3 regions of the Sphingobium sp. B2D3A genome follow, and region 2 is predicted to be linked to each of the others. Evidence: predicted binding sites of a transcription regulator. Region 2 holds the regulator's gene; each other region holds the start of a gene.

Region 1 (10,743 bases), 600 kb from region 2:
GTCGCCTGGGCGCTGACGATCACCGATCTCGATCCGCTGGCGCTGGGCCTGCTGTTCGAGCGCTTCCTCAATCCCGAGCGCGTCTCGATGCCGGACTTCGACATCGACTTCTGCGAAACCCGGCGCGGCGAAGTCATTCGCTATGTGCAGGGCAAATATGGTCATGATCAGGTGGCGCAGATCATCACCTTCGGTACGTTGAAGGCGCGCGCGGCGCTCAAGGATACCGGCCGGGTGCTGCAGATGGGCTATAATCAGGTCGACCGGCTGGCCAAGCTGGTCCCCAATCACCCGACCGACCCGTGGACGCTGGAGCGGACGATGAATGGCTCCGCCGAGTTCGTCGCCGAGTATAAGGCGGACGGGCAGATCAAGCGGCTGGTCGATCAGGCGATGATGCTGGAGGGCCTGCCGCGCAACAGCTCCACCCACGCCGCCGGCGTGGTGATCGGCGACCGTCCGTTGTCGGAGCTGATCCCGCTCTACCGTGATCCCAAGTCCGACATGCCGGTGACGCAGTTCGACATGAAATATGTCGAGAGCGCCGGGCTGGTGAAGTTCGACTTTCTGGGCCTCAAGACCCTCTCGGTGCTGCAACGCGCGGTCAAGCTGCTCGCCAAGCGCGGTGTCAGCGTCGACCTGGAAGGGCTGAGCTGGGACGACGCGAAGGTCTACGATCTGCTCAAGCGCGGCGACACGGTCGGCGTGTTCCAGCTGGAATCCGAGGGCATGCGCAAGACGCTCGCCGCCGTGAAACCGACCAATTTCGGCGACATCATCGCGCTCGTCTCGCTCTACCGGCCCGGCCCGATGGACAATATCCCGCTCTTTGGCCGCCGCAAGAATGGCGAGGAGGCGATTGAATATCCGCACGATCTGCTCGAGCCGATCCTGAACGAGACCTACGGCATCTTCGTCTATCAGGAACAGGTGATGCAGGCCGCGCAGATCCTTGCCGGCTACTCGCTCGGCGGCGCCGATCTGCTGCGCCGCGCCATGGGCAAGAAGGTGAAGGCGGAGATGGACGCGCAGCGCGCGACCTTCGTCGAAGGCTGCAAGGCGCACAACCAGATCGACAAGAAGAAGGCCAATGAGCTGTTCGACTTGATCGACAAGTTCGCCGGCTATGGCTTCAACAAGAGCCACGCGGCCGCCTACGCGTTGCTCGCCTATCAGACCGCGTGGCTCAAGGCGCATTATCCGGCCGAATTCTACGCCGCCTCCATGGCGTTCGATATCCACCAGACGGACAAGCTGACCGTGTTCGTGGATGACATGCGCCGCATGGGGCTGACTTGCCTGCCGCCCGACATCAACGTCAGCGAAGCCGATTTCTCGGTGGAACCGGACCCGGAGGACGCTAGCCGCCACGCCGTGCGTTATGCGCTCGGCGGCCTCAAGGGCGTGGGCGAGAAGGCGATGGAAACGCTGGTCGAGGAGCGGGTCCGAGGCGGCGCGTTTCGCGATCTCGATGATCTGGCCGGCCGGATCGAACCGCGCCTGCTCAATCGCCGGCAGCTTGAGAGTCTGGCGGCGGCCGGCGCCTTCGACAGCCTGGGGCTGGACCGCGCGGTGGTCCATGCCGCTGCCGAGGCGCTGCTGGCGGTTGCCGCCAAAGCCGCCGAGCAGCGCGAGAGCGGGCAGGGCGGTCTGTTCGGTGGGGAGGATGTTTCCCATGCGGACGTGCCGCTGCCGGACGTGAAATGGGCCGCCGTCGAGCGGATGGCGCAGGAGAAGGAGGCGTTCGGCTTCTATTTCTCGGCGCACCCCGTGGACCGCTATCGCATTCTCGCGCGCGGCAAAGGCGTGCGCAGCTATGCGGAGCTGTGCGGCCAGTCGGATGGCATTGGCGGCGGCGACCGCACCGGCGCGATGATGGCGGGACTGATCGAGGATATACGCTGGCGCGAGACCAAGCGCGGCGCCCGCTATGCCTCGGCGACCTTCTCGGATTCAAGCGGGCAATTCCAGGCCAGTTGCTTCGATGAGGAAAGCTGCAAGCTGCTCGCAACCCTGCATGAGAGCAACGAGTGCGCCCTGCTGACCGTGGAGCTGGATCGCCAGCCCGGTGAGGAGACCCCGCGCGTCACCGTGCGCAACGTCCAGTCCTTCGCGCGCCTGGCTGGCACGGCGCGAATGCGGATGGTCATTTCCGTCGAGGAGCCCGGCGCTATTCCTTCGCTCCGGCAGATGCTTGGCGAACGGCGCGGCGCGCGCTCGACCGTGGAGCTGGACGCGGCGCTGCCCGATGGCGGGCGGGCGCGGGTGGTCCTCGGCGAGGATTTTCAGCTCGATGCCGAGCTTGGCGAGCGGGTCGAAACGGTGCGCGGTGTGACCAAGGTGGTGCTCGCTCAGCACGGGCCACAGCTGGCGCTGGTCGCCTCCCGCTAGACCGTGCCTGACGCGCGATGTGTTGCACTGCACCGCGCCGGAGCGCGAGCTGAGGCGGCTTTCCTCGCCTCGTGAGCACAATTGAACGCAGCGCTATTGTGCGTTTGCGAAATGTTAACCATCGCAGCGGCGGGGGTGCCATCCCGTTCCATCGGGTGGCGCCGGGGGTGACTCTTAGGACTTGGGAGTTACCGATGAAAACTATGTACAAACTGCCGCTTGTCACAGCGGCGCTGATGGCCGGAGCCGCTTTGGCGGCACCATCGCAGGCCGCAATCATCAGCTTCGATGGTCTCTCCGGATCGGGTGATCCGTTCACCAGCTACACGCAGGATGGGTTTACCTTCGCCAATGTGCTGGGGTCTTCCGTGGTCGATGCCGGCTCGGGCAATAGCGCGCCCAGCGTCGGCTTTGGCGGCGGGACGGCGCTCAGCCTGTTCGATCTGACGGCGGGCGGCGCGAGCTTCACGCTGGACAGCTTCGATCTGGCGACCGTGGACAGCAACCTGCTCTACAGCGTGACCGGCTTTGCGGGTCAGGTGCCCGTGTTCAGCCTGCTCTCGACCTTCTCCGGGGATTTCTCCACCATCGCCGGCGCCAGTAATCTGGTTGACCGGGTCGTGTTCGGCTTCGTTGTCGGTGGCGCTTCGGCGAATATCGACAATATTGCCGTAAACGGAACCAATGCTCCGCCGGTGCCCGAGCCGGCTGTCTGGGCCATGCTGGTGATCGGCTTCGGCGCGGTTGGCTACACGTTGCGGGGCCGCAAGGCGACGATGCGCGTGTCGTTCAACTGATCTGACGACGAAGGGCGATCTGTTCATCGCAGCATGCTGAACAGATCGCCCTGATCGGATGGCGGCACGAACAGATCGCGCCGCAGCGCAAGGCGGCCCTTGCCGAGGCCATGGCGTGCCTGAGCGACACGGAAGCGCGTGCCGATCAGCTCCGCATAAGCCCCGGACCCGCGCATGCGCGTGCCGAAATTGGGATCATTGTCGCGCCCGCCCCGCATCGACTGAATGAGGCTCATCACCTTGGCGGCCCGGTCGGGATAATGCGCATCGAGCCAGCCCCGGAACAGCGGCGCGACCTCGAAGGGCAGACGAACCGGAATGAACGAGACCGATTGCGCGCCCGCCTCTGCGGCCGCCGCGACAAGCGCCTCGATCTCATGATCGTTGATTGCCGGGATCATCGGTGACAGGCTGGCATGGGCCGGCACCCCCGCCTGCGAGAGCCCGCGGATCGCCGCGAGCCGGCTGGCAGGCGAGGGCGCGCGCGGCTCCAGCTTGCGGTGCAGCCCGGCATCCAGTGTCGTCAGCGAAATCGCCACCGCGACCAGCCCCTGCGCCGCCATCGGCGCCAGCAGATCGAGATCCCGCAACACCCGGTTGGATTTGGTGGTGATCATCAGCGGATGGCGGCAGTCCGCCAGCACCTCGATGCACGCCCGCGTGATGCGATACCGCCCCTCGATGGGCTGATAGGGGTCGGTGTTCGTCCCCATCGCGATGGTCTTCACCACATAAGCACGCCTGGCGAGCTCCTGCCGCAGCAGCCTGGCCGCGTCCGGCTTGGCGAACAACCGGCTCTCAAAGTCCAGTCCCGGCGAGAGATCGAACCGGGCATGGCTCGGCCGCGCAAAGCAATAAATGCACCCATGTTCGCAGCCCCGATAGGCATTCACCGATTGCTCAAAGCCAATGTCAGGGGAATTGTTGCGGGTGATGATCGTGCGCGCCTGCTCCAGCGTCACGGTGGTGCGCAGGGGTGGCGCCTGGTCCTCCTCGTCCGCCAGTCGCGCATCCAGCCAGTCGCCATCCACCTCGCGCGCGGGCAGGTGGAAACGGCTCGATACCTCGTTGGCCGGAGCGCCGCGCCCCTTGATCGCAGTCATGCCTCAATAGAACATATGAAGAACATATCTGCAATAGGCTTTGCGGTGGCGATGTCTGCTTCATCGCGATAAGGCCGTGGCGGTAACGAGCAATGGGGACGACGATGAAGACGACCGCTTGGATTTCCGCTGCGGCATGTGCGTTTGTGATGATGGCGGCGCCCGCTCATGCGGCCGATGAGGAACCGTGCGGCAAGGGGCTCGTCTGCGCCAATGCGCCCGAGACGGTGGTGAAGGCGATCCAGGACGCCGGCTACAAGGCCAGCCTGAGCAAGAGTGAGTCGAGCGGCAACCCGATGATCACCAGCGCGGCGAGCGGCTACAACTTCAACATCTATTTCTACGAATGCGAGGACGGCAAGAACTGCGCCTCGCTGCACTTCTCGACCCGCTTCGTGGATGACGGCAAGAACACGCCAGAGCTCGCCAATTTGTGGAACCGCAAGAACCGGTTCAGCCAGATGGCGGTGGACGAGGATGGCTCGCTCGACCTGACCTATGACGTGACAACCTATGGTGGCCTGACCCAGCGCAATTTCGCCGATGTCGTCGACTGGTGGCAGACGATGCTCGGCGCCCTCAACAGCTTCTTCCGCGAGCAGGGCCATATCGAGTGACGGGCTTGCGCTTGTGAGGCAGGGGCGATAGGTTCTCATTTCGTTCCTGTTTTGCCGCGAGTTGCCGTGACCGTTGAAAGCCTCGTTCTTAGTCTGCTTCTTGTGCTGGTCGGGCTTGTCGCCGGCTGGCTGATGCGCGCCCGCATGGCTGCGCCGGTCGAGGCTGAGCGCAAGGCTCTCGCCGACCGACTCGCCACCCTTGAGGATATGCGCAACGCCGCGCTGCGCGACCTCGCGGTGGCGGCGAGCCGGGCGGAAGAAACGGACCTCTTGCGCGCGAAATTGGATGAGACCGATCGCGCGCGGGACGAGGCCGAACGGATGCTCGCGGCTGTGCAGGCCGATCAGAAGGCGCGGATGGAGGGCTTCGAGGCCCAAATTCGCGCGCTGGGTGAGGCGCGCGAGCAATTGTCTGCGCAGTTCAGTGAGACCGCCGGCAAGTTGCTGAACGAGGCGCAGCGCATGCTCATCGAGCGCGCCGATCAGCGCTTCCATCAGGCCCATGAGAAAAGCGAGGCCAGTCTCAAGGCGTTGCTCCAGCCGGTCGAGACGACGCTCAAGCGCTATGAGGAAGGTCTGGGCAAGGTCGAGAAGGAGCGGGTGGATAGCTACGCCGCGTTGCGCGAGGCCGTCGAGCAGGTGCGGTTGGGCAGTGCCGAGGCGCGGGTGGAGACGGCGCGACTGGTGAATGCGCTGCGCTCCAGCCCCAAGGCGCGCGGGCGCTGGGGCGAACAGCAATTGCGCAATGTGCTGGAAATGGCGGGCCTCAGCCAGTTCGCCGATTTCCGCTCGGAGGTCTCCGTCGATACCGCCGACGGCCGGCTGCGCCCGGACGTGATCGTGCGTCTGCCCGGGGGGCGGCAACTCATCATCGACGCCAAATGCTCGCTCAACGCTTATCTGGAAGCGGTCGACGCTGTGGACGAGGTGGTACGGGCCGGGCATCTCAAGGCCCATGCCGGCGCGATCCGCAACCACGCGCAGCAGCTTGGCGCGAAGGATTACTGGACGCGCTTCGGCGATGCGGCGGACTATGTCGTGATGTTCATCCCTGGCGAGCATTTCCTCGCGGCAGCGCTGGAGCAGGATGACGGCCTGTGGGAATGGGCCTTCGAGAAGCGTGTGCTGCTCGCCACGCCGACCAATCTGGTCGCCATCGCGCGGACCGTCGCGAGCGTCTGGCGGCAGGAGAAAATGGCCGAACAGACCCAGCAGATCGCGGCGCTCGGCAAGGAGATGTATGAGCGGCTGGCGGTTGCCGCCGGGCATCTTTCTTCGCTCGGCCGCAGCCTCAATGGCTCGGTCTCCAGCTACAATAAGTTCGTCTCCAGCTTCGAGAACCGCGTGCTGGTGACCGGCCGTCGCTTCAAGGATCTGAGCGTCGAAACCGGATCGCGGGAGATCGACGCGATCGAACCGGTCGAGGCGCTTGGGCGGTTACCGGCACCGGGCGAGAGCGCCGCTCAAGAGGCCGATGCCATGGCCGACGAGCGAGTCACAGGGCGCGCGGACTAGCGTTGTTCGACCAAGCGGCCCTCCGAAAGCGACGCCAGCACGATGTCGCGCACGGCATGCAGATCCTCGACGATGTGGGCGCATAGGCCCTGCATTTCCGCTGTAGGTGCCATCAGATCCGGCACCATCACCGTCATCATGCCTGCCGCGGCTGCCGAGCGCACGCCATTGTGGGAATCCTCAAGGGCAAGGCAATCGGCCGGCGAGACGCCCAGCCGATCGGCGGCGAGGAGATAGGGATCGGGCGCCGGTTTTCCCGCCTGATAATCGCCGAACGCCACGACATGCATGAACCGACCCGCCAATCCATGATGTGCCAGATGATGCCGGACCTGCTCATGGCCGGAGGATGTCGCGATTGCGCGGGGCAATCCCGCCGCGTCGAGCACATCGAGCAAGGCCACGACGCCGGGCTTTAGCGGCAAGTCCTGCGCGACGAACTGGTCGAAATGCGCCCTCACGCGATGCCGAAAATCATCGGCGGGAAAATCGCCGCCGAAATGGTCGAGCAAGTGCTGGCGCGCCGTCGGCCATGGGCATCCCAATGTGGCATTTAACAGCGCCTCGGTGATCGCGTGACCGCCCTCATCGCCGGCGGCAAACATCGCCGCGCGATAGAGCGTCTCGGTGTCGAACAGCACGCCGTCCATATCGAACACCACGGCTTTTGGAGGGCGCTCCAGCTTCATGCCCGCCTCATAGGCAGAGAGCAGGCGGGTTGGAAGCGCTTCGGCTCGCTGCCCTTCCAAGACGCGCAAAAGCGCCTATGATCGTAGCCGTCACGGGGCAGAAGGAACGGGCATGTCTTTCAATGAAGCGTCGAACGAAGCCATTGCGGCCTCCCATATAGACGCGACCATCGATGCGGCGCTGCCTGAACTGCTGGAGATCTACCGCGACCTGCACGCCAATCCGGAACTGAGCTTTCAGGAGGTGCGCACTGCGGCGACGCTGGCGGCGCGAATGCGGGCGCTTGGCTTTGCCGTTACCGAGCAGGTCGGGCAGACGGGCGTCGTGGCTGTGCTGGAGAACGGCCCCGGCCCGGTGGTGATGATCCGCGCCGACATGGATGCGCTTCCGCTCGAGGAAAAGACCGGTCTGCCCTACGCCTCAAGGGTTCGGGCGACGACGCGCGACGGCATCGAGAGCCCGGTGATGCACGCCTGCGGTCACGATACGCACATGACGGCCTGGACCGGCGCGGCGCAGGCGCTGATGGCGCTGCGGGCGCGATGGTCGGGGACGCTGGTGATGATCCTGCAGCCGGCCGAGGAGATCGGCCTGGGCGCCAAGGCCATGCTTGACGATGGGCTGTTCACGCGCTTCCCTAAGCCAAGCCATGTCCTTGCCTTCCATGACAGCGCGGAGCTTGCGGCCGGCACCATCGGCTACACGCCGGGCTGGATATTGGCGAATGTGGACAGTGTGGACCTCACAGTGCGCGGTCAGGGCGGTCACGGTGCCTATCCGCACAAGACCATCGACCCGATCGTGATCGCCGCGCGCATCGTCACCAGCCTGCAGACGCTGGTCAGCCGCGAGTGCGATCCGCAGGAGGCGGCCGTGGTCACGGTCGGCAGCTTCGTCGCCGGCGCCAAACACAATGTCATACCGGATGAGGCAAAGCTGCTGATCACCGTGCGCAGCTATTCCGATGAGACGCGCGGGCGCCTGCTGGGCGGCATCGAGCGGATCGCGCGGGGCGAGGCGATGGCGGCCGGTGTGCCGGAGGACCGGATGCCGATCATGGCGGTGGAGCAGGATTACACGCCCGCCACCTACAACACGCCGCAGTTCAGCGATCATGTCGCGGGCGTGCTGCGCGCCCATTTCGGCGCCGATCGGGTCCGACAGGTGCCCTCGGTGATGGGCGGCGAAGATTTCGGCCAATATCACCGCGCCGATAACAGCATCGAGAGCATGATCTTCTGGGTCGGCGGGGTGGACCCTGACAAGGTGGCCGCTGCGCAGCGCAGCGAGATCAGCCTGCCATCGCTCCACAGCCCGCTCTGGGCGCCTGATCCCCATGCGGTGATCGGCACGGCCGCAAAGGCGCTGACGGTGGCGGCGCTGGATATTTTTGGGAAGTCGTAGCCTGGCTTTGTGGGGGGGGGCGTGGCTTATGTTTTTCGGTTCGAAACACGTTGGTCCGAAACAGCAAAATGTGGGTCTTTAGGTCAGACATCAAAATGCTGACCAACAAGCTACTCGTCCCCCTGCTGACCATGTTCACCGCGGCTTGCTCTAACGCGCCGCCAGCCGACCAATCCACGACGGATGCGCCGTCTCACGCCGCCCAAACGCAGGCGGAAGTCGCACCTATTGGCCGCGTCAATGACTTCGCCAACATCATTCCGGACAAGCAAGAAGCGGCACTTTCAAAGCGTCTAGCGCGGTTTGAAGAGACCACCCGTCACCAAATGGTTGTGGTGACCGTCAAATCTCTAGGCGGGCGGGATGTTTCAGATTTCACCCGTGACCTTGCCAATGCCTGGGGGATCGGCCGCAAGGATTATAATGACGGCGTGGTTCTTCTTGTCGCGCCTCACGAGCGGCAGGTGCGAATCGCGGTTGGCTATGGGTTGGAACAAGCGTTGCCCAACTCACTTTGCAAAAAGATCATCGCCGAACGGATATTGCCGCGCTTCCGAGCGGGGCAGATGAGCATCGGGATTGACGCCGGTGTGAGCGCCCTGATTGACATTTTGACAACGCCGCGCTGAGCTGCCGGCCTCCCGCTTCGTCCGTCAAGATCACGCGCGCCTCAATAATGCGGCTTGCCGTCGTCGCCGCCAAAACCGGACTGCGGCGAGAAGTTTTCCGCATGGGCCGGGGGCGCCGGTGCGGGGACATCCTCGGCGACCGGCTCGGGAAGCGAGACGCGGGCGGACTCCACATCCAGCGTCGGGTTGGCATCGAAGAGGGGATCGGTCGATCCGGGCGCCTGTTCTACCACCGGCGGGGGCGGTGCCTCCGCGACCGGTTCGGACTGCGCCTGTTCCACCGACGGTTCTAGGGCCTGCCCGCCGTTTGCCGCCACCTCTACCGCCGGGTCCGAAGGGAGGACATTGCTGATGCCCATCACAAGCATCGGGCCACCGATGATGAAGGCGAGGGCGATCAGCAGATAGATGCGGTTGGGCATGAATGGCTCCGGCTCGTCCGGTCTTCGCGGACGCGTGCATGATAAGCAGACAGCCTTAGCATCCGGTAAAAATCGGCATCGCGCGCCGGCGGTCTGCGGCGTTCAGCATATTTTTGCTATTTCACCATAAGCCGGCCGGGTGTCGGATCATCTTACACTGAGCTGTAAAGCAGGATGGCGGGGCTGCGGCGTGGGCGGCGTGATCTTCACGGCCGCGCGGTCGCTTAGCTGGGGGAGATGCGCATGACTGTCTGGCTGATTGCCGGCCATCTGGGTCACGCGCTCGCGGCGATCCTGTTCGCCACGCTCGCGATCCTGAATTCGCGACAGCCCCACCGCATCGCCGCGCCGCAGTTCGTCATCGTCGCGCTGGCGCTGACTGCGCTATGGTCGCTGCGTCATGCCTTTGTCGGCTTCAGCCCACTCGGGCAATTGAGCGATGGCGTCACCGAGACCATGCGCAACGCGGCCTGGCTGGCGGCGTTAGCCAGCCTTTCGCGGGTCTGGCCGGGCGGGCGGACTGGCCCCAAGGTTGTGGTGCTGGCTCTGGCGCTTGTGCTCGCGGTTCAGCTCATTTTCGATCTGCAAATGGGCGAGGGCATTCGGGTCGATCGCCGCATCCTCGTCTATTTCGAGATGACCTGGATGTTGCGCGCTGCCTTCGCTCTGGGCGCGCTGCTGCTGCTCTTCCGCTGGAACACGGGGCGCGGTGACCCGGAATCGGCCCGTCGTGAGGGCTGGCTGGCCGCCGCGCTGGCCTGCATGTGGGCCTATGATTTCAACCATTATCTGCTGGTCTGGTTCGCCGAAGGGAGCATGACCCCGCTCGCGCCGATGCGCGGGTTCGTGATGGCGGTGCTGGCGATCATGCTCGCATTGGGCCTGCGCAGCGACGGCACGCGCGCCTTCGCGCTCTCGCGCACACTGACGACCCGGCTCGTCTCGGCGGGTCTCGCGCTGTTCTATATTTGCGTCATCCTGCTGCTGGTCGGCTTGCTGAGCGGCATGAGCGCTCCCATGGCGCGCATCGTCCAGTTCGCGCTGCTGTTCACTCTTGCCGTCGCGGTGCTGGCGTTTCTGCCGTCGGCATCGATGCGCTCCTGGCTGCGGGGCGAAATCTCAAAGCATGTGTTCGCGCATCGATATGACTATCGCAGCCTCTGGCTCCGCTTCTC
Region 2 (10,743 bases):
GGGGTCGCTGACGCCCAGCTTGTCCAGCACTTCCTTGGCGGTCGCCTGCATCACCTTCGCGCGGGGATCGTAGTTCTTGTAGACCCGGTGGCCGAAGCCCATCAGGCGGAACGGATCGTCCTTGTTCTTGGCGCGGGCGATGTAGGACGGGATGCGATCCACGGTGCCGATCTCGCGGAGCATGTTGAGCGCCGCTTCGTTGGCGCCGCCATGCGCCGGGCCCCACAGGCAGGCGATGCCCGCCGCGATGCACGCAAACGGATTGGCGCCCGAGGAACCGGCCAGGCGCACGGTCGAGGTGGAGGCGTTCTGCTCGTGGTCGGCATGCAGGATGAAGATCTTGTCCATCGCCGCCTCGACGACGGGGTCGACCACATACTCCTCGGCGGGCACCGAGAAGGTCATGCGCAGGAAGTTACCGGTGTAGCTCAGGTCGTTGCTCGGATAGACGAAGGGCTGACCGACCGAATATTTGTAGGCCATGGCCGCGAGCGTCGGCATCTTGGCGATCAGGCGATGGCTCGCGATCATCCGCTGATGCGGATCGGTGATGTCCGTGGAGTCGTGGTAGAAGGCCGAGAGCGCGCCGACCACGCCGCACATGATCGCCATGGGGTGCGCATCGCGGCGGAAGCCGCGGAAGAAGGTGGAGAGCTGCTCGTGCACCATCGTGTGGCGCGTGATCGTCCGCTCGAACAGCTCGAACTCGTCCTTGGAGGGGAGCGAGCCGCGCAGCAGCAGATAGGCCACTTCCATGAAGCTCGACTGCTCGGCGAGCTGATCGATGGGATAGCCGCGGTGAAGGAGCACGCCCTCATCACCATCGATATAGGTCAGCGCCGAATCGCAGCTCGCCGTTGAGGTGAAGCCGGGATCATATGTGAACATGCCCGTCTGGGCATAGAGCTTGCGAATGTCGATGACCTTGGGGCCGACGGAACCTTCCACGACCTTACATTCGAGATCCTTGCCCTCGACGGTCATTTTGACTGTGCTGTCGCTCATTCCTTCACCCCTTATTGCTCAAATTTGCGGCCCGGACCCGGAAGCCTGGAGGAGTCCGGCCTGATCCTGCAGGCGGCCCAAGGTTTCGTCCCGACCAAGATGGAGTAGCACGTCGAAGATACCGGGCGACGTCGTCCGTCCCGTTAAAGCAACGCGCAGTGGCTGTGCAATCTTTCCAAGGCCAAGGCCTGCCTCTTCCGCGATCGCGCGGATGGCCGCCTCAAGCGACTCAAGTGACCAATCTGGCAGCGCCCGCAGCTGTTCGACCACCGTGCCGAGCAGAGATCGGGCATTCTCGTCGAGCAGCTTGGCGGCAGCCTCCTCGACCGCGAGCGGCCGTTTGGCAAACAGGAACGCGGCGCCGTCGGTCAGCTCCAGCAGCGTCTTGGCGCGGGGCTTGAGCGCGGGCATGATCGCCGCAAGCTGGTGCAGACGGGCTTGGGCCGCGGCATCGTCGTCCAGCGGATCCATCCGTTCGGCGACGAGCAGAGCGAGGCGACCGTCATCGGCCTCGCGAATGTAATGGCCGTTCAGATTTTCGAGCTTCTTGAGGTCGAATCGCGACGGCGAGCGACCCACGCCCGGCAGATCGAACCATTCGACGGCCTGCTCGCGGCTGATGATCTCATCATCGCCATGGCCCCAGCCGAGTCGCAGCAGATAGTTATTCACGGCCTCCGGCAGCATGCCGAGCTCGTCGCGATAGGCATCGACGCCCATGGCGCCATGCCGCTTGGAGAGCTTGGCGCCATCCTGCCCGTGAATCAGCGGGATGTGCGCATAGACCGGCTCGGGCCAGCCCATCGCGCGGATGATGCCGAGCTGGCGGAAGGCGTTGTTGAGATGGTCATCGCCACGGATCACATGAGTGACGCCCATGTCATGATCGTCCACAACGACGGCCAGCATATAGGTTGGCGTGCCGTCCGAGCGGAGCAGGATCATGTCGTCGAGCTCGGCATTCTGCACGACCACACGGCCCTGCACGGCATCTTCTATGACGGTTTCGCCCTCGCGGGCCGCCTTCAGGCGAATGACATAGGGGGCATCGCCGCCTTCGGAGGGATCGCGGTCGCGCCAGCGCCCGTCATAGCGCATCGGCTGACGTGCGGCGCGTTGCTGCTCGCGCAGGGCCGCCAGCTCTTCGGGCGTCGCGAAGCATTTATAGGCATGGCCGGCATCGAGCAGGGCGTTGGCGACCTCGGCATGGCGTGCCGCACGCGCGAACTGGAAGACCGGTTCATCATCGCCTGCAAGACCCAGCCAGCTCAAGCCGTCGAAGATCGCCTCGATCGCGGATTCGGTTGAGCGGGCGCGGTCGGTATCCTCGACGCGCAGCAGGAACTTGCCGCCATGGTGACGGGAGAAAAGATAGTTGAACAGCGCCGTGCGTGCGCCGCCAATGTGGAGATATCCCGTAGGCGAGGGGGCAAAGCGGGTGACGACCGTGCCTGTTTGTTTCCGTCCTTCTGCCACGCTATGCCTGCTTTTCCCTTATGTCGCGGGTGGGTTTCCTAGTGAACGAGAATGCCCCTAGCACGCCTTTTCCGGCTCGACAAATACCGTTGTTGCGCCGCAGCAGTGTCTGGTTGGGACGGCTTCATGCGCGAGCGGAATCGGTGCTGGAGGCTGAGCGGGCGCAACTCCCACTGTGGGTGCCGATCCTGCTGGGCGCCGGGATTATCGCCTGGTTCACCCTGCCTGCGCCACCGCAGTGGATGGCGTGGATCGCCTTCTGGCTGGGCGTCGCCGCCGCGTTTGGCGCCGTGGGGCGCGGAGGACGCTTGCCTGCTGCGCTCGCCGTTGGCGCGGTGCTGCTGGCGGCGGGCTGTCTGCTGATCTGGGCCAAAGCGCTTCTTGTTGCGCAGCCGCCACTTGCGCGCGCCGCGGTGGTGGAGATGGAGGCTCGAGTCCTCTCGGCAACGCCCTTGGCTTCCCGGGGACTGGTGCGGCTGGAGGTCGCGCCGCTGTCGCGGCCCGATCTGCCGGCGCGGGTCCGCATCAACGCGGCGCCCGATCAGATGGCAGAGGAGATTACCGCAGGGGACCGCATTGCCGTCCGAGCGCGGCTAATGCCGCCTGCACCGGCTGCCCTGCCGGGCGCTTATGATTTTGCGCGGACGGCCTATTTTTCCGGCCTCGGCGCTACCGGGCGGGCACTCGGCAAAGTGCAGCGCCTCGATGCGGCAACCGCTGGCGGGGATGCGCGCGCGACTCTCGCCCACCACATCGCCGCGCGGTTGCCGGGGCCGGAAGGGACGATTGCGATCACGCTCGCCACGGGCAATCAGAACTGGATCAGCGAGGCGGATGCGGATGCGATGCGGCGCAGCGGGCTTGCCCATCTGCTTTCGATCAGTGGCTTGCACGTCTCCGCGCTGATCGGCGGCGTGATTCTCATCATGGTCAGTCTGCTTGCGCTGTCGCCGACCCTTGCGCTGCGCTGGCCGGTGATGATGATCGCCGCCTGCGTGGGCGGTGCGGCGGGCATCGGCTACACTGTGTTCACCGGGGCGCAGGTACCGACGATCCGCTCCTGCATTGCCGCTCTGCTGGTGATCGCGGGCATGGCCCTGGGCCGTGAGGCCATCGGGCTGCGGTTGATCGCGACCGGCGCGCTGATCGTGATGATCTTCTGGCCGGAGGCTGTCATCGGCCCCAGCTTCCAGATGAGCTTCGTCGCCGTGACCGCGATTGTGGCGCTTTACGAATATCCCCCCGCACGGCGGCTGTTCGAGCGACGCGACGAGGGGCGGATAAAGCGCTGGACCCGCAGCCTCGGCGCTTTGCTGGCGACAGGTTTGCTGGTGGAGCTGGTGCTGACGCCGATTGCCTTTGCCCATTTTCATCGCTCGGGCCTGCTTGGCGCGGCGGCCAATATGATTGCCATTCCGCTCACAAGTTTCGTGGTAATGCCGGCCGAAGTGCTCGCGCTGGTACTCGACGCTGTGGGGCTGGGGGCGCCGGTCTGGTGGGTCGTCGGCGTGGCGCTCAAGTTCCTGCTGTGGATCGCGCATACTGTCGCCAGTCAGCCCTTTGCGACGCTGTCGCTGCCCGTCTCCAGCGGACTGGCCTTTGCGCTCGCCATGATCGGCCTCTTGTGGCTGATGCTCTGGCACACGGCGCTCCGCTGGTGGGGCTTGCCTCTGGCGGCGCTTGGGTTTTTCCTGACATTTCTGGCACCGTCCGCCGACGTGCTCGTCACCGCCGATGGTCATCATGTGGCGGTGCGTCTGGGCGACGGGCGCATGGCGCTGTTGCGGGACCGGAGCGGGGACTATGTTCGGACGACTTTGGCCGAGGCGAGCGCTTATGACGGCGAGTTTGCGTCCCTCGCGCAGGCGCCGGACACGCGATGCACGCGGGACATGTGCGCGATGACATTGCCGGGCCGTGCTGACCAGCCGCCGGTTCACCTGCTGATCAGTCGCTCGCGCCTGCTCGTTCCCTATCCCGAGCTGGTGGCCGCCTGCGCACAGGCTGACCTCGTGATCGCGGACCGGCGCCTCCCGCCCGGATGTGTGCCGCGCTGGGCGAAGCTGGATCGGCCAGCGCTGAGCGCCATGGGCGGTGCACTGATCCTGCTCGACAGTCGGGAGATTGTGCCGGGGCACGATCCGCGCAGCCGCCATCCATGGATCGCGGGCACCGGCTCGCGCTAGAGCCGGCGTCCCATATCGCCCGCCTCAGTTATAACGCCGCAATAGCCCCGCGAGCCGGCCCTGAATGCGCACCTGCCGCGCCTCATAGGTTTGGGGCTCATGGTCGCGATTGGCAGGATCGAGCCGCACCTTGCGGCCGTCATGATGGAAATATTTGAGCGTCGCTTCATTCTCGTCGATGAGGGCAACGACGATCTGGCCATCGCGCGCCGTCTCGGTCCGCTGGATCAGCGCGAAGTCACCGTCGAAAATCCCTGCTTCGATCATCGAGTCACCGGAGACTTCCAGCGCGTAATGATCGCCGGCGCCCAGCAACGCGGCCGGGACCGGCAGCATGGTGTCGCTCTCCATCGCCTCGATGGGAAGACCAGCAGCGATGCGCCCATGCAGCGGAATTTCGATCACGTCATTGGCGGCGATAGGGATCGTCCGCGCCGGCGCGGTGGGCGCCTTGCGCAGCGGGGTCACGTTGGTGGCCGCCGCCGGCTCTTCCGTCCGCTCTGCCACGGGCATGCCATCCGGCAGTTTGAGGATTTCGAGCGCCCGCGCGCGATTGGGCAGCCTGCGGATGAAGCCGCGCTCTTCCAGCGCGCTGATCAGCCGATGGATGCCGGACTTCGATTTGAGGTCCAGCGCCTCCTTCATCTCCTCGAAACTGGGCGAGACGCCACCCTGATCGAGATGCTGCTTGATGTAGCTGAGCAGTTGCTGTTGCTTGGCGGTCAACATGAGTGGTTCCCCAATATGGAACGGACGGAGAACGTTTAGGAAACGAATCGAGCCACGTCAACACGGATCGGCTAAATATCTCAGGTCTCGGTGGCTGGCGTGTCGTCCCACGCACGGGCGAGCGATCAGGTCAGGATGTGCTGATCGGGCGCGATGGGTGCGGGGAGGTCGGTCGCGCCGAGGCGGGCGAGCATTTCGCGTTCCACCGTCCGCGTCATCGCATCGAGCGGCAAATCGTTGGGATCATAGCCGAACGGGTCTTCCAGCTGATCGCCCAAGGCATCCAGCCCGAAAAAGGTGTAGCTCGCCACCAGCACCGGAATGAGTGCCCACCAGCCCAGCGAGCCAGCCAATGCGAAGGGCAGCAACAGGCAGAAGACGTAAGTCGTACGGTGGAGAATGAGCGAATAGGTGAACGGCACCGGCGTGCTGGCGATCCGCTCGCAGGCCGCCTGCACATCGCTGAGCGCCTTGAGCTGCCCCTCGATGAGCGAATGATGGATCGGGTTGATCCGCCCGTCTGCGGACAGGCGCAGGCAGTGCGCGCCCATCTCGTAGAGTACGGTGTCGGTCGGGTTCGGGGAGGTGCGCCACGGTCCATCGTTCACCCACCGGCCGATCGCGGCAGCCTCGTCGTGCTGGCGCAGGCGGGCGGCAAGACCGTTGGTGAAGCCGCAGATGCCGCGGAGCAGCGGGGTGCGTTCCTCCTCAGGCAGCGAGGACGTGAGCCGCGCGAAGGAGCGGCTCGCGATGATCAGCGCGCCCCATTGCTTGCGGCCCTCCCACCAGCGATCATAACAGGCACTGTTGCGGAAACTCATGAAGATGGAGAGCGACAGGCCGATCAGGGCGAATGGAATGCCGCTGATCTGCGCGAATAGCCCTGGCCAGGCGCGCGCTGCCAGAATGGCCGCCACGCTGGCCACGGCGATGCCTGCCAGCCGATGCTGGATATGCGGCATGATCGTGCCGCGATAGGCGAACAGCACTTCGAGCAAGCCAAGGCGGTTGCGAACGATCACGGGCGGACATCTCCTGCCAGGGCACGCGGCCACCGGACATGGGCCGGGCACCGGGCGCGCTCGCCATGCGGAGGATGCGCGCGCAGATCAAGGATTAAGTGGCCGCAAGGGGAAGCGCGCAATGGGCGCTGATGGAACCGGCGGAGATAAGAGCGGTTCAGCTCGAGAGACGATCACCACAAGAGGACCGTGCCATGCCCCTCAAGCTCGAAGGTTCCTGTCGATGCGGCGCCGTGCGCTTTTCCGTCGACAGCCACGCGCCGGTGCCATTCCTGCGCTGTTATTGCTCGATCTGCCGCAAGACCGCCGGCGGTGGCGGCTATGCCATCAATCTCCACGCCGACAAGCGCACGCTCAAGGTGAAAGGCGAGACCGCCGTCTATCACGCAACGCTGGACGATGGCGGCGGTGGGGGCGAGGGCGGATGCCGCGTCAGCACCGGCGAGCGGCACTTCTGCCCGTCCTGCGCGAGCGCGCTCTGGGTGTTCAGCCCGGAGTATCCCGAGCTGCTCCACCCTTTCGCTTCCGCGATCGACGGCGATTTGCCCAAGCCGCCGTCGCTGGTGCACATGATGCTCGGATCAAAGGCGAATTGGGTCGAGCCGCAGATCGGGTCGGATGACCAGTGCTTCGATGCCTATCCTGACGAGGGGCTGGAAGACTGGCACCGGGCGCGTGGGCTATGGATTGAATAGGACGACGTCCCCTTATACGGCCGCGCTCTAAAGGCGGACGGCCCAAGTTAACGTGCTGGCCAACGCCTGCGCGGCTCCTGGCTGGAGAGCGCAACGGTGTTCTCGTCTTTCTCTTCAATGTTGATTATGTGCTTCGCCGAAAAGGGCAGCTCGGTGCCCAGCCAAAACTCATCATTTTCGGCAATGGAGCTTGGTTCGTTGTCAAGTACGCCAAGATACCCGTCCGCTGTGCGCTCTCTGACGAGAACCCACATCCGCTCCACCGCGACATTCTCATCAGCATCTTCGACGCTAATCCGAAAGATCAGCTTGGCTAGGTCTCCGGGCTCAAGGTTTTCTCGTTTTTGGCGGTCAGGTATCCAAAAGGTCTTTGGCGCTGCGGCATGATAGGTTTCCCCGTCCTCAAGAGACCACCCATCGATCTGAAAATCTGGCTCACGCATCACACAATATTACCTTTGGGGATAAACGTCCGCAAGGTACGGCCAATCGTCCGGAAGCAGAAGGTCTGCTTCCAGGCCAAACTTGCCGTTCACGGGTCCTTCTTCACCGCTCCAAAGCGGTTATGGCATTAAAAGCCGACTGAACGGACTCGACTCCGTTGTGGCGCCGCTGCGTTCGCACTGAGTAGCTGTTGAGCCTGTCGAAGCGGCGTATCGAAGGACTTACCCGTGCGCTGCGATGCTTCGATACGGGTCTTCGATACGCGTCTGCGGCGCTCCTCAGACCCTACTCAGCACGAACGAGGAAGGTTGAAGAAAGCCGGTATCCATAGCTTTTTTCTATCGATAGGAGCCGTAATGGCTCTTCAGGATCGAGCAAAGCTGCCCAGCCGGCTCTGTGCTTCCAACCCTCTAGCGCCATGCCAATACATACCCCACATCGCGCACTTCCGCTGTAATCCACCCTTCACCCAATACTCTTCGCCAACCCTTGGCTCAACTTAAGCGCCCCGTTCAGCCGTGCCTTGGGATCACCCCAAGCGCGCTGGATGACGAGTTTGCTGTCGGGCCGCAGCTTGGCGATAGCGCCGAGTTTCTGGACGTAGCCGATCAGGCCCGGGAGATTGCGGCACTGGTCGTTCTGGAAGCTCACCAGCGCGCCGCGCGGGCCGATGTCGATCTTGGCGATGCCGGCCTTGCGGCAATTGAGCTTCACGTCGATTAGGGTCAACAGATTCTGGGTAGGGTCCGGTAGCGGGCCGAAGCGGTCGATCAGCTCGGCGGCGAAGGCCTCGATGGCGCCCTTGTCCTCCAGCTCGTTGATGCGGCGATAGAGGCCCATGCGCAGGTCGAGATCCGGCACATAATCCTCCGGGATCATGATCGGCGCCTCGACATTGATCTGCGGCGAGGACTTGTCCGGTGCCGGGGCGAGCGCGGCACCGCCGGCCTTGGCTTCCATGATCGCCTCTTCCAGCATCGACTGGTAAAGCTCGAAGCCAACCTCCTTGATGTGGCCGCTCTGCTCGTCACCGACGAGATTGCCCGCACCGCGAATGTCGAGATCATGGCTCGCAAGCTGGAAGCCGGCGCCCAGCGTATCGAGATCGGACAGGACTTTGAGCCGCTTTTCGGCCGTCTCCGTCGTCAGCCGATCGGCGGGAGTCGTCATATAGGCATAGGCGCGCGTCTTGGATCGGCCCACGCGGCCGCGCAGCTGGTAGAGCTGCGCGAGGCCGAAGCGATCGGCGCGATGGATGATGATGGTGTTGGCGCTCGGGATATCGAGACCGGATTCGACGATGGTCGTTGAGAGCAGCACATCATATTTGCGCTCGTAGAAGGCGGACATGCGCTCCTCGACCTCGCTGGCCGACATCTGGCCATGGGCGGAAATGGCGCGCACTTCGGGCACCTTTTCTCGGAGGAAATCCTCCATGTTCGGCATGTCCGAGATGCGCGGCACGACGAAATAGGTCTGCCCGCCGCGATAATGCTCGCGCAGCAGCGCCTCGCGAAGCACCACGTCATCCCACGGCATGACATAGGTGCGCACGGCGAGGCGATCCACCGGCGGCGTCTGGATGACGGACAGCTCGCGCAATCCGCTCATCGCCATTTGCAGCGTGCGTGGGATCGGCGTGGCGGTGAGGGTGAGGACGTGGACGTCCGCCTTGAGCTGCTTGAGGCGCTCCTTGTGGACCACGCCAAAGCGCTGCTCTTCATCCACGATCACCAGCCCGAGCCGCTTGAACTCCAGCCCCTTGGTCAGCAGGGCATGGGTGCCGATGACGATGTCGATGGTGCCGTCGGCCAGGCCGTCCTTGGTCGCCTTGGTCTCGGTGGTGCCGACAAGGCGGGAGAGGCGCGCGACCTTGAGCGGGAAGCCGCGGAACCGCTCCTCGAAATTGAGGTGATGCTGGCGCGCAAGCAGGGTGGTCGGGCAGATCAACGCGACCTGCGCGCCGGCCATCGCGGCGACGAACGCGGCGCGCAGCGCGACCTCAGTCTTGCCGAAGCCCACGTCGCCGCAGACCAGCCGGTCCATCGGCTTGCCGGCGGCCAGATCGTCCAGCACATCGCTGATTGCGCGATCCTGATCCTCGGTTTCCTCATAGGGGAAGCGGTCGACGAAGGCGGGATAGCCGGCGCTTTCCGCCTCATAGGCAGGGGCAGCGCGCAAAGCGCGCTGGGCAGCAGTGGCAAGCAGCTCTCCGGCGATCTCCCGGATGCGCTCCTTCATCCGCGCCTTGCGGCGTTGCCAGGCCTCGCCGCCCAGCTTGTCCAGCGCGACCGCATCCTCGCCCGAACCGTAGCGGGAGAGCACGTCGAGATTCTCGACCGGCACGTAGAGCTTGTCGCCGCCGGCATAAGCCAGCGCGACGCAATCATGCGGCGACTTGCCGACCGGGATCGAGGTCAGGCCTTCATAGCGCCCGATGCCATGATCGACATGGACGACAAGATCGCCGGGGGTGAGCGTGGCGAGTTCCGCCAGGAAGGCATCCGCGCTCTTGCGCCGCTTCTGACGCCGCACCAGACGATCGCCGAGCATGTCCTGCTCGGTCAGCACTTCCAATTCGGCATTGGCAAAGCCGTGATCGAGCGGCAGCACGGCCAGCGCGACGCGGCCGGTGGGGGCGCCGAGCGCTTCCTGCCAGCTATCGACCAGCGTAACGCCGCGCACGCCGTGGTCTTCAAGCAAGCCCTTCAGTCGCTCGCGCGCGCCGATGGAGTAGCTGGCGATGATGCGCTTGCGGCCCTTGCGCTGGCTTTGCTCCAGATGCTTGGCCACCGCCTCATAGACATTGCCGCCCTGCGCCCGCTCCGGCGCGAAGTCGCGGGCGCTGTCCACGCCGAAATCGAGCACATGGGCGCTCTCGGGCTCGTGGAAGCTGGAGGTGAGGTGGATCGGCAGCGCCTCGATATCTTGCGCCCACTGATCGGCAGTCAGATAGAGCTGATCCGGCTGCAGCGGGCGATAGCTGCCCGGCGAGGCCGCCGCGGCGGTCGTGCGATTGGCGTGATAATCGCGGATCGCCTCGAAGCGGGCCTCGGCCGCGCCAGCAGTGCCGGCCTCGCGAATCCACAGCGTTCCCTCCGGCAGATGCTCGGCGAGCGGGACGAGCCGGTCCTCGAACAGCGGCAGCCAATGCTCCATGCCGGCTAGACGCCGCCCGTCGCTCAC
Region 3 (10,743 bases), 2.2 Mb from region 2:
CTTCAACAACCGCGCGCGATCGCCAAGCCTTCTAGGCCAGCCAGCCAGGAATTGGAACGGGGTGCGAGGCGCTGGTTTGCGTTTTCCAAGAGCCGCCGATCACCCGCGAACGCGCGCCACCAGTTGCTCGACATGGGCAATCGGCGTGTCTGGCAAGATGCCATGACCCAGGTTGAAGATGTGCGGCCGGCCGGACAGAGCCTCGAGAATGGCGTCCACCGCCCGATCCAGCGTCTCGCCGCCCGCGATCAGCGCCAGCGGATCGAGATTGCCTTGCAGCGGCAGATGGGCGGGCAATTCACGCGCCGCCCAGGCCGGATCGAGCGTTTCATCGAGACCCAGCGCATCGACGCCGGTTTCCTGCGCATAGTCGACGAGTTTGGCCCCTGCCCCCTTTGGAAAGCCGATGATCGGCGTATCGGGATGGCGCAGCTTCAAGGCTTTGACGATACGCGCGTTGGGCGCGATCACCCATTGGCGGAACTGTGCCGGGCTAAGCGAACCGGCCCAGCTATCGAAAAGCTGCACGGCATCCACGCCGGCCGCGATCTGGTCGGAGAGATAATCGACCGTCGTTTCGATAACGGCATCGATGATGGCGCCGAACTTCGCCGGCTGCTGATAGGCCATGCGACGGGCGGCCGCGTGATCCTTGCTGCCCTGCCCGGCGACCATATAGGTCGCCACCGTCCAGGGACTGCCCGCAAAGCCCAGAAACGTCGTCTGCGGGGCCAGCGCGGCCCTCACGCGCCTGACCGTGTCAATGACAGGCGCCAGCCGCTGCGGTGCCGGTACGAGACTTGTCAGCTCGCCCTCGACCAGCGGCGGGGCAAGGCGCGGTCCTTCCCCGGCCTCAAACCAGAGATCCTGACCCAGAGCATGGGGGACCACCAGAATATCGGAAAACAGGATCGCGCCATCGAACCCGAAGCGCTGAATGGGCTGCAAGGTGACTTCGGCCGCTGCCTCGCTGTCATAGCAAAGATCGAGGAAACCGCCCTTCTCGGCACGCAAAGCCCGATATTCCGGCAGATATCGTCCGGCCTGACGCATCAGCCAGAGGGGCGGACGCGCCGGGACAGCGCCGCGCAGGACGCTCAGCAGCGGTGCCGTCACACCGGGATCGATCACGGACGAGTCATGCACAGACCAATATCCTATTTATATAAAAGAGAAGGTTGTTGGATTCTGTTGGGAAGTGGACAACGGGCATTATTCGCTCATCACCCTTTTGCCAACAGCTTGACCTCAGGCGACCCGTGAAGCCGTGACGAGTCACCGGCGTCATCCCCATGATTCACAGCCTGTGTGCAACCCATTGCGGCTGTGGATAGATGATCGGGTTCCGACAGGGTGAGTGGGCATGAATTGAGGGGAAGCAGTTATCCACAGTTCTGTCCCTTGTGTTATCGCGCAATGTTCCACATGAACGGTGGATATGGACCGCCTGAACCTGCATCTGCTTTCGGATTCCACCGGCGAAACGCTCGAGCATATCGGCAAGGCGGCGCTCGCCCAGTTCGAGAATGTCGAGACGATCCGCCATTTCTGGCCGATGGTGCGCTCCGAGCAGCATCTCGAGCGCATCTTGGAGGAAGTGGCGCGCAATCCGGGCATGGTACTGTTCACCTTGGCCAACCCTACCTTGCGTCGTCGATTGGAAAATGGCTGCCGGGCCATCGGCATTCCCTATGTCGCGCCGCTCGATCCGGTGACGGATGCCATGTCCAATCTGCTGGGCCAAGAGATGCGCAATCGTCCCGGTCGCAAGCATGTGCTTGACGAAGCCTATTTCGCGCGGATCGACGCCATCCAGTTTACCATCGCCCATGATGATGGGGTCGGCTGGGAGAATTGGGAGGAGGCGGATATCGTCCTTGCCGGCGTCTCCCGCACGTCAAAAACGCCGACCAGCATTTATCTCGCCAATCGCGGCTACAAGACGGCCAATATCCCGCTGGTGCTGGAATCCCCGCCCCCGCCGAGCCTGTTCAAATTGCGGCATCCGATGGTCGTCGGCCTGACCGCGGGCGCCGAGCGGCTGGTGCAGGTGCGGCGCAATCGGCTCCTCTCCCTCAATCAGGCGCCGGAAACCGCCTATGTTGATCTCGAACGCGTGAATGGCGAGGTGGCACACGCCCGCCGCATGTTTGCAGATCAGGGTTGGCCGGTCATCGATGTCACGCGCCGATCCATCGAAGAAACTGCCGCAGCCATCGTCAACCTGTATCAGGAACGGCTGAAAAGCAACAGCGGCTTGCCGGGGCTTGGGCCGGTATGAGCACGCCCCTTCTGCTGCTCGCCTCGCAAAGCGAGAGTCGCCGGCGGCTGCTCGCCGACGCTGCCGTGCCATTTGAGACGGTTCCAGCCGGTGTCGACGAGGATGCGATCAAGGCCAGTCTGGTCGGCGAAGGCCTGAACGCCCGCGATCTGGCCGACGCGCTGGGGGAATGGAAATGCCGTCGCCCGTCGATGCGACATCCGGACGCGTTCGTGCTGGGCTGCGACCAGACGCTGGAGCTGGATGATGGCAGCCTGATCGACAAGGTTGAGACACGGGAAGCCGCGGCCGATCTGCTCGCGCGGATGAGCGGCCGGGCGCACAAGCTCCACAGCGCGGCCGTGATCGCGCAGGCCGGGCAGGCGCAATGGCGCCAGATCGAGAGCGTCACGCTCCAGATGCGTCCGCTCAGCGCGGCTTTCATCGACCATTATCTGGACCTCGACTGGGAGCAGTGCCGCTGGTGTGTCGGCTGCTATCGGATCGAGGGGCCGGGCGCGCAGCTTTTCTCGCGCATTTCCGGCAGCCTCTTTGCCGTGCAGGGCCTGCCCCTGCTTCCTTTGCTCGACTATTTGCGCGTGCGCTCTATCTTGCCGGCATGAGTCAGGGAAAACCATATGCCGAGGTGATCGGCGACCCCATCGCGCACAGCAAGTCGCCGGTCATCCACAATTTCTGGCTGGAAGAGCTGGGCATCGACGCGGAGTATCGCAAGACCCGGGTCGCGCCGGAGGAACTGGCCGGCTATTTCCTCAGGCGCCGGGCCGATCCGGACTGGCTGGGCTGCAACATCACTATTCCGCACAAGATCGCGGCGCTGGATTATGTCGATGATCCCGGCGGCGTGCGCGATCGCATCGGCGCCATCAACACGGTGGCCTGCGAAACCGGCGGGCCGCTGATCGGCACCAACACCGACGCGGGCGGTTTTCTGCAACCCTTGCTGGCACGCGGCTGGAGCGGCACCAGCGCGATTCTTGCCGGAACCGGCGGTGCGGCGCAGGCAATCGGCTTCGCCCTGCGCTCTGTGGGCGTGACCGACCTGACGATCGTGGCACGCGATGCCGCCAAGGGGAAGGCTTTGCTGGATCGACTGGGTTTGGCTGGCCGCGTGCAGGGCTTCGATGCGGCACTGCCGGCAGCTGATCTGCTGGCCAATTCCACCTCGCTCGGAATGGTCGGGCAGCCGGCATGGACGCCCGATCTGTCACCGTTGCCGGATAAGGCAATGGTCTACGACATCGTCTATGCCCCGCTGGAAACGCCGCTGCTGGCGCAAGCGCGCAAGCGCGACCTCATGTGCATCGATGGGCTGGAGATGCTGATCGGCCAGGCCGCGCTCGCCTTTGACATCTTCTTCGATGCCCAGCCGCCGCGCGAGCTGGATGCGCAGCTGCGCGAACGCCTGCTCGTGCCTGCCTGACCGCCGCTTGTCGGGTCTGCGCGTGAGACATCGTCCATTCCGCATCGGACTGACCGGATCGATCGGCATGGGCAAGTCGACCGCGGCCGCCATGTTTCGCGCAGCGGGTGTGCCGGTGTTCGATGCCGATGCCGCAGTCCATCAGTTGCAGGGACCGGGTGGCGCCCTACTCGGGGCGATTGAAGCGCGCTTTCCCGGCACCACCAGCGCTGCTGGCGTCGATCGCCGGATGCTTGGTGCCCGGGTGATCGGCCAGCCGGAGGAAATGCGGGCCCTGGAGCGGATCGTCCATCCCGCCGTTGCGGGCGCCCGCGCAGCGTTTCTGCGCCGTCATCGCAGCCGGCCGATGGTCGTTCTCGATATCCCGCTGCTGTTCGAAACGCGGGGCGAGCGGCACATGGACATGGTCGTCGTCGTTTCCGCCGCGCCGTCTCTCCAGCGGAGGCGCGTGCTTCGCCGGCCCGGCATGACCGCAAAGCGTTTTGAAGCCATCAAGGCCAGTCAGCTCTCGGACCACATCAAGCGACGCCGCGCTGACCTGGTGCTGGATACAGCACAGCCCAAATGGCGGATGAGAGCGCGGATTTTTCGTCTCGTTGCTTGCCTTCGCACGGCGCTGGTCCGATAATGCCTCCCCAACGAGTGAAATGCCACGATGCGTGAAATCGTCTTCGATACTGAAACCACCGGCTTCGATCCGCTCAGCGGTGACCGTCTTGTCGAAATCGGCTGTGTCGAGCTGATCAATCGCATCCCGACCGGCGAGACCTACCACGCCTATTTCAATCCCCAGCGCGATATGCCGGCCTCGGCCGAGGCGGTTCACGGGCTGTCCGCGCGCTTTCTCTCCGACAAGCCTTTGTTCGGCAGCAAGGCCGCAGAGTTGCTCGAGTTTCTCGGCGATTCCATGCTGGTCGCGCACAATGCGCGGTTCGATTTCGGCTTTCTCAATGCCGAGCTGGAGCGGTGCGGCCATCCCACCGTCGACATGGGACGGATGATCGACAGCCTGACGATTGCCCGGACTCTTCATCCCGGTGCCAAGCACAGTCTTGATGCCCTGTGCAGCCGCTACGGGATCGACCGCAGCCACCGCATCAAGCATGGCGCGTTGCTGGACGCGGAATTGCTGGCGCAGCTCTATATCGAACTGACCGGCGGGCGTCAGATCGGCCTCACCTTGATGGCGGAAGAACAGATCACCGTCACCGTGACGACCACACAATCCATGGCCATTCCGGCTGCCCGCCCGTTCCGCCCGGCCCGTCTGTTTTCGCCGAGCGCGCAGGAACTGGCGCGTCATGCCGCGTTTCTGGAAAAGATCGATCACCCTTTGTGGCTCGATCGCCCGGCCTGAGGATTATCCTCACTAGGCGGCGCGCCACGTTCACAGACCATCAGGTCCAACAAGAAGGAGAAATCAGATGGAAATCCGCGTATCGGGTCATCAGGTCGACACCGGCGAGGCGCTTCAGGCGCATGTTGCCGAGCGGATGCAGGCGATCGCCGACAAGTATTTCTCGCGCACCATCTCCTCCAGCGTGACGTTCAGCAACGCGCCTCATGGCGCCTTTCGCTGCGACATCGTCTGCCATGTGATGGCAGGGCTGATCCTCAAGGGCGCGGGCGAGGCCCATGATGCCCATGTCTGCTTCGATCAGGCCGCGGAACGCATCGAAAAGCAGCTGCGCCGCTACATGCGGCGGTTGAAGGATCGCCACAGCCAGGCGCTCGCCGCCGAAGCTCAGCGTGACGCGCCCGGCATCGACGATGCCAATTATGTCGTCTTCCAGTCCAGCGAAGCGGAAGAGGAAGTGGACGTCGATGCACCGGTGGTGATCGCGGAGATGCGCGTGGATATTCCGCGCGCCAGCGTCTCGGATGCGGTGATGATGCTCGATCTGCGCAACACCAATGCGCTCATGTTCCTCAACAGCAGCACGGCCACCTTCAACATGGTCTACCGTCGCACCGACGGGACCATCGGCTGGGTGGAGCCGCCCCGCGCCTGAATGCGCTCGAGGGCTGCGCGCGATGCGCAGCCCTCCCTCCCCTGACTCCGTCCCCGGCAACCTGTTGACCCGAATGGCCTTTGCGCCTATCAGCCGGCCAAGTTTTCTCCAGGCGGCCATGATGGGTGGACTTCACCCCGGCGCAGAAATCCCCAGGTCGGCCGCAGGACACGGGTTGAACATGGATAATTTCAGCGACTTGCTCGCGGCGAACGCTGTTTCGTCCGCGGTGGCCCTTCCTAACAAGAAACAGCTTTTCCTGAAGCTGGGTCAGTTGGCGGCCGATGCCTATGGGCTCGATGCCGCCGAGGTTGTCGAGCGCATCACCGAGCGGGAGCGCCTTGGCTCGACGGGCTTTGGTGGCGGAATCGCGATTCCCCACGCCAAGCTGGAAGGCCTTGAGAGCGTCCATGGCGCCGTGGTCCTCCTCGCCGAGCCGATCCCCTTCGATGCGATCGACGATGTGCCCGTGGATGTCGTATTCATGCTGCTCTCCCCGCAGGATAGTGGCGCAGAACATCTCAAGACCTTGGCCCGCGTCTCGCGCCTGCTGCGTAACGAGCGCCATCTTGCGCGCATTCGTGGCGTTGGCTCGGACGCCGCGCTCTATGCCCTGCTCGCCGGCGGCGAGTCGCGTGACGCAGCCTGACGGCACGCCGCCATCCGGCGAGGCCGCGCATTTCCGGGCGCTCGAACGGCTCTATGCCTCGGCGCCGATCAACGGATTATTCCCCTCAAGGCTGGATATCTCGGCCCCCGGCGAGGCGCGCATCGTCATCGACGTGACGCCGGACTATTTCCATGCCGCAGGCGCCACCCATGGCACGCTGTATTTCAAGATGCTGGACGATGCGGCTTTTTATGCCGCCAACAGCCTCGTCACGGATCGCTTCCTCCTCACCACCGCATTCAACCTGCTGTTCACCCGCCCGCTCAAGGCTGGGCCGATCGTAGCGGAAGGGAAATGGCTGAGCGGCAAGCGGCGCGTTTTTGTCGCCGAGGCGCGCCTTATTGATGCCGAGGGTGAGGATGTCGGTCGCGGTACTGGCACGTTCATGCGCTCCACCATCCCGCTGGTTGGCCTGCCGGGTTATGTGCGCCCGGAAGCAGGAGACCAGTGACCGCGCGTCTGACGAGTCAGATCCTCATCGGGGTTCTGTTGCGCCGTGTCCAAGCGCAAGGGGGGCATGGCACCGTGCTTCACAAGGGGGAGCCGTTGAGCGGAACCATCGTCGTGCAGGCGGTGGATCGCGGCCGGACAATCGGGCTTTTTGAGCGTGTTACGTCCCTTGACGGGACTCTTTCGCTCACCCCCTGCGGGCCTCGGGATTTAACCCAAGAATCTGAAATATCACAATATATAGATAGAAGAACCCGGGTGGACCCCGATATCTGGTTCGTGGAACTGGATGTCGCAGACGGGGAACGGCTCGCCGCCGAGATACTGTGCACGAGTTGACAGTTCCCGGCTGAGCGGCCAAAGGCCCCACCAACTCGCGCAGGTTGCGTGTGGCCGTCATGGGGACAGGTCATCGCAAACACGCAGACGGGGGGCGGACCGGAGCGCTGAGCGTCGCACGATAGATGCGACCTGCATTCCGATCTCCGACCCACCGCACAGTACTGAGAATGAATGCCCAATCGTGTCGTGGTCGCCATCGTGGCGACCGTTGGACTTCTCTCGTCCACAATCGCTCTGGCTGCTGCTCCTGAGGGAACAGCCCGCCAAGGTTTCTCGACCATGCTCGAGGTTCCCGCCGTCGTCGCTGCAAGCCTGACGACCCCCGCAACGATTGAACCCGATGCCGAGACGGCTCCGAACGAAGCCGCTTCTGCCGACTCTGTCGATTCGCTGGCCGAATTGGTCCAGCAGGCCAATGTCGAAGAGATTTCCGACGCTGATGCGAAATGTCTCGCCACCACCATTTATTATGAAGCGCGCAGCGAGAGCCTGACCGGCCAGCTCGCCGTTGCCAATGTCGTGCTCGAGCGGGCGCGGTCCGGGCGTTTCCCCACCAGCCTGTGCGGCGTCGTCACGCAGCCGGGTCAGTTCAGTTTCGTCCGTCAGGGCCAGCTGCCCACGCCGACCCATGCCGGTCAGTGGCGCACCGCGCGCGCCATCGCCCAGATCGCGCTGGACGGAAGCTGGGACAATCCGGTGGAAGGCGCCCTGTTCTTCCATTCCGCGCGCGTGTCGCCGAACTGGAAGCATGATCGCCTCACGCGCATTGGCGGTCATATCTTCTACCGCTGAGCCAACCAATCAATCACAAGCCGGGCCGGGTCAGCAGAGCGCTGGGCCGGCCCGTCTCGTTTGAGCTTGGCTTGCAGTTGTTCCCATTGTGTTCTAATCCCGCCACATGGCCTCACATCCTGAACCTGCGCCTGAACCTGTGATCGCCTGCGATCCTGCATTGACCGATGGAACGGCGCTGGCCGTCACGCGCGGAGTGCTGCGTCTCTTTGCGCGCCACGATATTTTCGGCATTTCCGAAGTGCCGCTCCCCAATGGTCGGCGGCTGGACATCATGGCCGTGGATGCCCGCGGCCAGATCATTGCCGTCGAAATCAAATGCAGCCGTGCCGACCTGCTCGGGGACGGCAAATGGCCGGACTATTTCGATTATTGCGATCGCTACTTCTGGGCCGTGCCTGCCGGCTTTGATCTGACCCTGTTCGAGTCCGAGGCGCTGTGGCCGGGCCGCACGGGACTTATCGTTGCCGACCAATATGATGCCGAGATCCTTCGCCCCGCGCCCAGCGAGCCTCTGGCGCCCGCGCGGCGCAAGGTCGAAGTGCAGCGGCTTGCGCGGCGGGCAGCGCGCCGGCTGACCCAGATCACCGATCCGGACGGCCAGTTGCTGTGGAGCAACGACGCCTGAGACTGGGCGCCTGCTTCTTGGACCGGCATTCCGTGCCACCCGCGATGGACTTGGCATGGCCGGCAAAACGGCTAAGGTTGGCGCATAACAGTCTTTGGAGAAGTGCGTGAGTCAGCCCCTCTACCCTGTGCCTGCGAATTGGCGCGAGCGCGCCTATGTGACCGGTGATGATTATTCACGCCTTTATACGCAATCGATTGCAGAGCCGGACAGCTTCTGGCGCAAGGAGGCGGCGCGGCTCGACTGGATCAAGGACTTCACCCAGGTCAAGGACGCCAGCTTCCATGAAGCCGATTTTGGTACCAAATGGTTTGCGGACGGCACGCTCAACATCGCGGCCAATTGCCTCGACCGGCATCTGACGGAGCGTGGCGATGTCCCGGCGATCCTCTGGGCTGGTGACAACCCCGATGAGAGCCGCACGATCACCTATCGCGAATTGCACGGGGAAGTTTGCCGCTTTGCAAATGTGCTGAAGGCGCAGGGCGTCCGCAAGGGCGACCGGGTCACCATCTACATGCCGATGATCCCGGAAGCGGCGATGGCGATGCTCGCCTGTGCCCGCATCGGCGCCATCCACTCGGTGGTGTTCGGTGGCTTCTCACCCGACAGTCTGGCCGGGCGTATCACCGATTGCGATTCCACGGTGGTGATCACGGCCGACGAGGGCGTGCGGGGGGGCAAGACGATCCCGCTCAAGACCAATGTGGATGAAGCGCTGGACGACTGCACCTGCGTGGAATCCGTGATTGTGGTGCGCCGGACCGGCAATGCCGTTGCGATGACAGACGGCCGCGATCATTGGTATGACGTGCTGCGCGACAGCGTCTCGGACGATTGCCCGGCCGAGGAAATCGGTGCCGAGGATCCGCTGTTCATCCTCTACACCTCAGGCTCCACCGGCAAGCCTAAGGGCGTGCTGCATACCAGCGCAGGCTATCTGCTCTGGGCGGCGATGACGCATCATTATGTGTTCGATTACCGCCCCGGCGATATCTATTGGTGCGCCGCCGATATCGGCTGGGTCACCGGCCACAGCTATATCGTCTACGGCCCGCTCGCCAACGGCGCGACGACGGTGATGTTCGAGGGCGTGCCGCATTATCCCGATTTCAGCCGGTTCTGGCAGGTGGTCGATCAGTTTAACGTCAGCACCTTCTATGCCGCGCCGACCGCGATCCGCGCCCTGATGCGCGAGGGCGATACCTGGGTGGAGAAGACCAGCCGCAAGAGCCTGCGCATTCTCGGTTCGGTCGGCGAGCCGATCAATCCCGAGGCGTGGGACTGGTATCACCGCGTCGTGGGTGACGGGCGCTGCCCGATCATGGACACCTGGTGGCAGACCGAAACCGGCGGCCACATGATCACGCCCCTTCCCGGCGCGATCGATCTCAAGCCCGGCAGTGCCACCAAGCCGTTCTTCGGCGTGGTGCCGCAGATCGTCGATACCGAAGGCAAGGTCCTCGAAGGCCCGTGCGAGGGCAATCTGGTGATTGCCGAGAGCTGGCCGGGCCAGATGCGCACCGTGTGGGGCGATCATGAGCGCTTCTTCCAAACCTATTTCAGCACCTATCCCGGCAAATATTTCACCGGCGATGGCTGCCGGCGCGATGAGGATGGCTATTACTGGATCACCGGCCGGGTCGATGACGTCATCAATGTCTCCGGCCACCGCATGGGCACGGCCGAGATCGAATCGGCACTGGTTGCGCACGCCAAGGTGGCCGAGGCGGCCGTGGTAGGCATGCCGCACGACATCAAGGGACAGGGCATCTACGCCTATGTCACGCTGAATGTCGGCATCGAGGGCGATGACGAACTACGCAAGGCGCTGGTGCAATGGGTGCGTCACGAGATCGGCCCGATCGCCACGCCCGATGCGATCCAGTTCGCCCCTGCCCTGCCCAAGACCCGCTCGGGCAAGATCATGCGCCGGATTCTCCGCAAGATTGCCGAGGACGCGGTGGATCAGCTTGGCGACACCTCCACGCTGGCAGACCCGGCCGTGGTGGATCACCTCGTCGCCAACCGGCAACGCCCGGCGCGCTGAGGCACCGAGCGGCGTGGATTAATGGAATATTAGGCAAGATCCTTCACTCCCGGAGTCGACCTGTTCGGTTCCGGGGGACCTGCCTGAATGTCGAA

The links. The regulator LexA, encoded in region 2, represses DNA repair genes until DNA is damaged. The targets are predictions, from matches to a motif close to GTTCCNCNCTTGTTCT.
Region 1: a site for LexA is predicted at 4,300-4,315, ahead of M2337_RS10450 (PA0069 family radical SAM protein). Genes of this name have one in related genera too.
Region 3: a site for LexA is predicted at 8,050-8,065, ahead of M2337_RS02945 (MmcB family DNA repair protein). Genes of this name have one in related genera too.

Annotation. Positions count from the first base shown of each region.
Region 1 covers NZ_JAOQOI010000001.1:2,247,608-2,258,350, forward strand. Annotated here, with positions in the region: gene dnaE (DNA polymerase III subunit alpha) at 1-2,391, shown strand, start outside; gene M2337_RS10445 (PEPxxWA-CTERM sorting domain-containing protein) at 2,586-3,188, shown strand; gene M2337_RS10450 (PA0069 family radical SAM protein) at 3,212-4,291, opposite strand; gene M2337_RS10455 (YbjN domain-containing protein) at 4,396-4,908, shown strand; gene rmuC (DNA recombination protein RmuC) at 4,975-6,423, shown strand; gene M2337_RS10465 (HAD family hydrolase) at 6,420-7,112, opposite strand; gene M2337_RS10470 (amidohydrolase) at 7,225-8,517, shown strand; gene M2337_RS10475 (TPM domain-containing protein) at 8,613-9,146, shown strand; gene M2337_RS10480 (hypothetical protein) at 9,188-9,568, opposite strand; gene prsK (XrtA/PEP-CTERM system histidine kinase PrsK) at 9,812-10,743, shown strand, end outside.
Region 2 covers NZ_JAOQOI010000001.1:2,852,263-2,863,005, reverse strand. Annotated here, with positions in the region: gene M2337_RS13285 (citrate synthase) at 1-1,005, opposite strand, end outside; gene gltX (glutamate--tRNA ligase) at 1,024-2,481, opposite strand; gene M2337_RS13275 (ComEC/Rec2 family competence protein) at 2,595-4,667, shown strand; gene lexA (transcriptional repressor LexA) at 4,692-5,396, opposite strand; gene M2337_RS13265 (bestrophin family protein) at 5,522-6,418, opposite strand; gene M2337_RS13260 (GFA family protein) at 6,613-7,113, shown strand; gene M2337_RS13255 (hypothetical protein) at 7,161-7,556, opposite strand; gene mfd (transcription-repair coupling factor) at 8,023-10,743, opposite strand, start outside.
Region 3 covers NZ_JAOQOI010000001.1:642,991-653,733, reverse strand. Annotated here, with positions in the region: gene hemE (uroporphyrinogen decarboxylase) at 100-1,146, opposite strand; gene M2337_RS02995 (pyruvate, water dikinase regulatory protein) at 1,439-2,281, shown strand; gene M2337_RS02990 (Maf family protein) at 2,278-2,883, shown strand; gene M2337_RS02985 (shikimate dehydrogenase family protein) at 2,880-3,704, shown strand; gene coaE (dephospho-CoA kinase) at 3,727-4,332, shown strand; gene dnaQ (DNA polymerase III subunit epsilon) at 4,360-5,061, shown strand; gene hpf (ribosome hibernation-promoting factor, HPF/YfiA family) at 5,129-5,716, shown strand; gene M2337_RS02965 (PTS sugar transporter subunit IIA) at 5,898-6,365, shown strand; gene M2337_RS02960 (PaaI family thioesterase) at 6,325-6,837, shown strand; gene M2337_RS02955 (DUF1491 family protein) at 6,834-7,175, shown strand; gene M2337_RS02950 (cell wall hydrolase) at 7,350-7,970, shown strand; gene M2337_RS02945 (MmcB family DNA repair protein) at 8,077-8,598, shown strand; gene acs (acetate--CoA ligase) at 8,705-10,648, shown strand; gene M2337_RS02935 (NAD(P)/FAD-dependent oxidoreductase) at 10,736-10,743, shown strand, end outside.